Linked DNA regions of Undibacterium sp. KW1. The main gene of each other region encodes a partner of the protein of the gene in region 2 in a complex. Links are inferred from orthologs where the notes say so. Each region holds a gene or a part of one and is shown on either strand. Other genes may lie near its edges.

Region 1 (3,225 bases), 1.4 Mb from region 2 along the record:
CACGGCCTTCAGGGAAGGGCAGTTGGTCTTCATTGATAAAGCGGCGCTTCATAGGGAAGGCCACCAGTACGCCCAGGATGGAGCAGATACTCATCCATACCACCAGATGCCACCAACTGACTACCGTACCGCTGATCAGCATATAGGCTGACAGCACGGTATTGAGTGGCATGGTCATGTAGCCTGCCGCTGTGGCGATGGATTGTGTACAATTGTTTTCAAGGATAGTGAAATCCTTGGCCAGCCCCAGGTTGGCGAGGATTTTAAAAATCGCAAAGGCCAAAATGACCGAGGTCAGGCCTACGCCTATCGTGATGCCGGTTTTGGCACCGATGTATAAAGCAGTTGCCGACAATATGCCGCCAAGCAAAAAGCCAGTGAATGCCGAGCGTATGGTCAACTGCGCCATGTCACCCCGGTAAATATTGGCAAACCACCACTCGTCCTTTTGGGCGCGGGTCCAGGTTCGTATTTGCTCATCGCTTAATTGTTGCAGCGCCATATTTTCTCCAAAGCGGTTGTCTTGCTTGATGATGATGCCCGGCTTGTTGATGCATACGCAAGATCATTGCAAATATGAAACACGAAGCCAGAAATATGAAAATTTTCTTTCAGGTGCGGCAGTATCCAAGCGACAGATGTTTTCTGTCAAGCGGACCGTGTAAAAATTTGCTGTCTTGTGTTATTTGCGACGATTCATAACTTAGCAGGCACAAAAAAATGAAGATTAGGACATTTATTATGCAAGGCTATAAATTGTATAAACAATAAAAAACCCCGCAACTTGCGTTGCGGGGTTTTGAGCAATGCGACTCTGTGTGAGTAGCGAAGCAGCTTTTACATCATGCCGCCCATACCACCCATACCGCCCATGCCACCCATATCACCACCACCCATAGATGGCTTGTCTTCAGACAATTCAGCAACCAGAGCGTCAGTAGTCAGGATCAGGCCAGCAACAGACGCTGCATTTTGCAATGCAGAGCGGGTTACTTTAGCTGGGTCCAGGATACCCATTTCTATCATGTCGCCGTATGTGTCATTGGCAGCATTGAAACCGTAGTTGCCTTTGCCATTGATGATGGCGTTAACAACAACGCTAGGTTCGCCACCGGCATTTGCAACGATTTCACGCAGAGGTGCTTCGATTGCTTTCAGAACCAGTTTGATACCTGCTTCTTGATCTGGATTGTCGCCTTTGATTTCGCCAGCAGCTTGACGTGCGCGCAGCAGGGCAACGCCACCGCCAGGAACAACGCCTTCTTCTACGGCAGCGCGAGTTGCATGCAGAGCATCTTCAACGCGTGCTTTTTTCTCTTTCATTTCAACTTCAGTTGCAGCACCAACCTTGATCACAGCAACGCCGCCTGCCAGTTTGGCAACGCGTTCTTGCAGTTTTTCACGGTCGTAGTCAGAAGTTGCTTCTTCGATTTGCGCGCGGATTTGTTTAACGCGTGCTTCGATACCTACAGCCTGGCCAGCGCCATCGATAACGGTCGTGTTTTCTTTACCGATTTCGATACGTTTAGCTTGGCCCAGATCAGCCAGAGTTGCTTTTTCCAGAGTCAGGCCAACTTCTTCAGCAATCACTTGACCACCGGTCAGGATAGCGATGTCTTCCAGCATGGCTTTGCGACGGTCACCGAAGCCTGGAGCTTTAACAGCTGCAGTTTTCAGGATGCCACGGATGTTGTTCACAACCAGAGTTGCCAGTGCTTCGCCATCGACATCTTCAGCGATGATCAGCAGTGGGCGGCCGGATTTTGCAACTTGTTCCAGTACTGGCAGCAGGTCACGGATGTTCGAGATTTTTTTGTCGAACAACAGGATGAACGGGTTTTCCAGGATAACGGATTGTTTTTCTGGATTGTTGATGAAGTAGGGTGACAGGTAGCCACGGTCAAACTGCATACCTTCAACGATGTCGAGTTCGTTGTCCAGGGATTTGCCGTCTTCAACAGTGATCACGCCTTCTTTGCCGACTTTGTCCATTGCTTTGGCAATGATGTCGCCGATGTTTGCATCGGAGTTGGCAGAGATGGAACCAACTTGAGCGATTTCTTTGTTGGTTGTTGTTGGCTTGGACAGCGTTTTGATTTCAGCAACAATGGCTGTCACCGCTTTGTCTATACCGCGTTTCAGGTCAGTTGGGTTGAAACCAGCTGCTACATATTTGAAACCTTCGCGAACGATGGCTTGTGCCAGAACTGTCGCTGTCGTTGTGCCGTCACCAGCGTTGTCAGAAGTGCGGGAAGCCACTTCTTTCACCAGTTGTGCACCCATGTTTTCCAGCTTGTCTTTCAATTCGATTTCTTTAGCAACCGATACGCCATCTTTGGTTACTGTAGGTGCGCCGAAAGAGCGTTCCAGAACAACGTTACGGCCTTTCGGGCCCAGGGTGACTTTAACTGCGTTCGCCAGGATGTTGACGCCATTAACGATCTTCGCACGTGCGTCATCGCCAAAAATTACTTGTTTAGCTGCCATATTAATTCTCCGAATTCTTTAATTGATATCGTGGATGTCGATTACTTCTGTACGACCGCGAAGATATCTTCTTCACGCATCACCAGAACTTCGTTGCCGTCAACTTTGACAGCCTGACCAGAATATTTGCCGAACAAAACGCGGTCGCCGACTTTAACGTCCAGGGCGCGCACAGTACCGTTGTCCAGCAATTTGCCAGGACCAACAGCCAGCACTTCACCTTGATCTGGCTTTTCAGCAGCAGCGTCAGGCAGAACGATACCGGATGCGGTTTTTGTTTCTTGATCCAGGCGTTTCACGATCAGGCGATCATGCAGGGGACGAAGGTTCATACTAGCTCCTTTAAATTTGCGAGTAATTACTATTGGAATTCAATTAAGCTGGGGAAAGACTTTGTTAGCACTCTCTCCCAACGAGTGCTAAGTATATGGGCGGGGGGTGGGCTTTTCAAGAGCTAAAAAAGGGATAAACTAATATTTCTTTAATAATCAAGGGTTTAATATTTTTTTCAATAATTTATTTTGCTAATTTTTCTACCTGAAACGATTGAGTTCGAGGTAGAGGTGAGAAATAGTTGCTTAAATAATAAAGATTGATTTTTAGTAAGGCTAAGATTAAATTCACTAGAAAATGCTTTTTTAATCATAAGTTGCAAAACCGAAAATGATCTTGAACCATGGAAATAAAACTAATAAGTGAGCTCACCGATTATCCATCGATAAAAAAACTAGCTTCCGC
Region 2 (3,277 bases):
GTTTGCGTCATCAATGCCAGTTATGAAGTTGATCCCTGGTGTCAGGATGCGTTACACAGAGCCAAGCCGTCCATGATTAGCTGGTTTTGACTCAATGCACTACAAATCGGGAATAGGGTATTAAGGATTGCGTGCCGTCTTCAACGGGGTTGCCACGTTCTGCCGTATCCACGTCTGCATGTCTTGCCAGATGCGCTGTACTTCAGCGTCTGGCGGCATTTGCGTGGCGTTTGGCAGCTCGATAGTGACCACCGGGATGTCCTTGTGCAGGCCGCTGTAATTGCCGAGTGAGCCAGGATAGACACCAACACGGTTATAGATCAGGCGGCCAAAGCGGTCCGGTGGCGTGGTCGGGCCGTCAAAGTCGAGTACGCCAAAAGGGGCGTGGACGGAGATGATGACGTCGGGCTTGTACTTTTCTATGGTTTCATACACCCAGCGGCTTTCCGGTTCTGAGATAGGTGCCTTGCCTGGATAGCGGCGCGGGTCGCTACGGGTGACGCGAGCCCAGTAGCTTGGCGCTTCTTTTTGCCAGTTGGGCGTGGGGAAGTTGCGGTTCAGGTCTATGCCCCGTGCATTGACGCGGCGTGGCTTGGTGGCCAGCAAACCGTCAGGATTGACTATCGGTGCTATACGCCAGTTGAATTCCAGCGGGCTTTTTTGCATAGTGTCCATCCATTTGAAGACGATGGAGGATGCAGTCTGTTCATCACCATGGATACCACCCAGCAGCAGTACGCGTATGGCTTGCGGATGTTTGGCATCTGCCTTGATATCGCGGAATAGTACCGGGAAACCGTTGAGCGAGTTTGCACCCGTAGGGCTGAGTTTGCTGTTCTTGCAGTCAGCCAGGCTGACCTTGGGCAGGCGCGCTACCAGTGGCGTGCACCAGTCGCTGACGATTTTTGGTTTGACAGGGGGGGGGCTTGCGTGGATGGTGCTGACGCTGCTGATGGCGTAGATGCTGCTGGTGGAACTGATGCAGCAGGAGTAGCAGACAGGCTGTTTGCAGATGGCATGACCAGCAGGCCAGCCACCGCAAACAAAGCACTGAGGTTTTTGCAGCGAGATGCGCAGAACTTACTTCTCATAAAACTGACCGGCATTCTCGCTTCTACTCCCAGTGCTACCTATTACTTAAAACAATAAAGATACATTACAGTCCGGCAGCGGCACGCAAAATCGCTGCCTTGTCAGTGCGTTCCCAGGTGAATTCTGGCTCTTCACGACCAAAGTGGCCGTAAGCGGCTGTCTTCGAATAGATCGGGCGCAGCAAGTCCAGCATCTGGATAATGCCTTTTGGACGCAGGTCAAAATGCTCGTTCACCAGTGCGGCGATCTGGTCGTCAGGAATGACGCCTGTGCCTTCAGTGTAAACAGTCACGTTCATAGGACGCGCTACGCCAATCGCATAAGCTACCTGTATCTGGCATTGCCGGGCGATGCCAGCAGCGACGATATTCTTGGCCACATAACGGGCAGCATAGGCAGCAGAACGGTCTACCTTGGTAGGATCTTTACCAGAGAAAGCACCGCCGCCATGAGGGCAGGCACCGCCGTAGGTATCAACAATGATCTTGCGGCCAGTCAGGCCGCAATCACCTTGCGGGCCGCCGATAACGAAACGGCCAGTCGGGTTGATCAGGAATTTGGTGTCCAGCAACCATTCTTTAGGCAAGACTGGTTTGATGATTTCTTCAATGACAGCATCAATGAAAGACTGCTTCATCTTGGTTGAGGTTTCGCTCTGGTCAGGGTGATGCTGGGTAGAAAGCACGACAGTATCGATACTGTGCGGTTTGCCATCAACATAACGCATGGTGACCTGGCTCTTGGCATCAGGGCGCAGGAAAGGCAGGCGGCCATCCTTGCGCAATTGTGCCTGGCGTTCAACCAGACGGTGCGCGTAGTAAATTGGCGCGGGCATCAGTTCTGGTGTTTCATCGCAAGCATAGCCAAACATCAGACCCTGGTCACCGGCACCGGTATTGAGGTGATCGTCAGACGCCTGATCTACGCCCTGGGCGATATCATTGGATTGCTTGTCGTAGGCAACCAGCACTGCGCAACCTTTATGGTCTATACCGTATTCAGTATTGTCGTAGCCGATGCGCTTGATGGTGTCGCGCGCCACCTGTATGTAATCTACGTGAGCATTCGTGGTGATTTCACCTGCCAGCACTACCAGGCCGGTATTGGTCAGGGTTTCGGCGGCAACGCGGGAACGTGGATCCTGTTCAAAGATAGCATCCAGAATCGCATCGGAAATCTGATCGGCGACTTTGTCCGGGTGTCCTTCGGATACCGATTCAGAGGTGAAGAGAAAATCATTAGCCATCGCAGGCTCCTATAAAAATTGACCGTAAAAATTATGCCGCAGTCGGAAGAGTCCTGCGACGCTTTAGCGAATTTTATTAACCGCCTCGCAAGTTGTCATTAACTCGGCGGTGGCTGGTCTTCTGTGTTTATCCTGCCCTAAAGCAGGTCAGAGCTAGCCAATATGTGATATTTTACGCTCGTTCTGCATAGTCTGTCGAATATACCCTTATTATTATACTGATACTTGAGCGGCGTCATGCTTGTCACTTTGTTTCGTTTCCTTTCCATCTTTCCATTGTCGGTCTTGCATTTTTCCGGGGCTGTGCTGGGGTGGGTCGTCTATTTGCTGTCTGGCTCCTACCGTCGCCGCCTGAAGCAGAATATCCGCCGCGCCGGTTTCCCTGGTCATCTGCATGAGGCCGTACGTGAGGCTGGCAAGAATATTCTGGAGCTGCCCTTTATCTGGTGTGCCAAGCCCGAGAGGGTATTGAAAACGGCGACGATAGAGAACTGGGAACTGGTGCAGGCCGCACTGGACGCCAAAAAAGGTGTGATATTTTTAACACCACATCTGGGGTGTTTTGAAATCGTCGCCCAGAGCATCGCCGTACGCACCCGCCTGACTGTTTTATATCGCCCGCCGCGTAAAGCTGCTCTCAAACCGCTGATAGAGGGGGCGCGTGCGCGTGACAATCTCTTGCTGGCCCCGGCGAACTTTTCCGGTGTCCGTATCATGGCCAAGGCCCTTAAAAAAGGTGAGGCCATAGGCTTGCTGCCCGACCAGGTGCCGCAAGAGGGTGAGGGCGTCTGGGCCAAATTCTTTGGCAAGCGTGCCTACACCATGACCCTGTCTGCCAAATTGCACGGCATGACAGACGCACCGATTATCCTGACTTTCGCAGAACGCTTGCCCGGCGGTCGCGGCTATGTGATCCGCTTCGTGCCCTTTGAAGAAGAG

What was found.
Region 1: the proteins of metK (region 2) and groL are in contact, whole or in part, in a cryo-EM structure (PDB 8P4O), measured with the Escherichia coli proteins. The link is inferred for Undibacterium sp. KW1 from one-to-one orthologs.

The regions. Positions count from the first base shown.
Region 1 is NZ_AP018439.1:3,856,647-3,859,871, reverse strand. What follows is about bases 163-3,058. They hold groL (chaperonin GroEL), read right to left. Parts: upstream 2,488-3,058; coding sequence 838-2,487; downstream 163-837. Other genes in these bases: groES (co-chaperone GroES), read right to left, coding at 2,529-2,819; UNDKW_RS17290 (OPT family oligopeptide transporter), read right to left, coding at 163-502. Also shown: more of UNDKW_RS17290, read right to left, coding at 1-162; UNDKW_RS17275 (SIR2 family protein), read left to right, coding at 3,164-3,225.
Region 2 is NZ_AP018439.1:5,259,939-5,263,215, reverse strand. Bases 248-3,195 are described here. They hold metK (methionine adenosyltransferase), read right to left. Parts: upstream 2,339-3,195; coding sequence 1,157-2,338; downstream 248-1,156. Other genes in these bases: UNDKW_RS23645 (lysophospholipid acyltransferase family protein), read left to right, coding at 2,576-3,195; UNDKW_RS30670 (hypothetical protein), read left to right, coding at 800-961; UNDKW_RS23655 (M14 family zinc carboxypeptidase), read right to left, coding at 248-774. Outside these bases: more of UNDKW_RS23655, read right to left, coding at 121-247; more of UNDKW_RS23645, read left to right, coding at 3,196-3,277. UniProt on the Escherichia coli protein: Catalyzes the formation of S-adenosylmethionine (AdoMet) from methionine and ATP.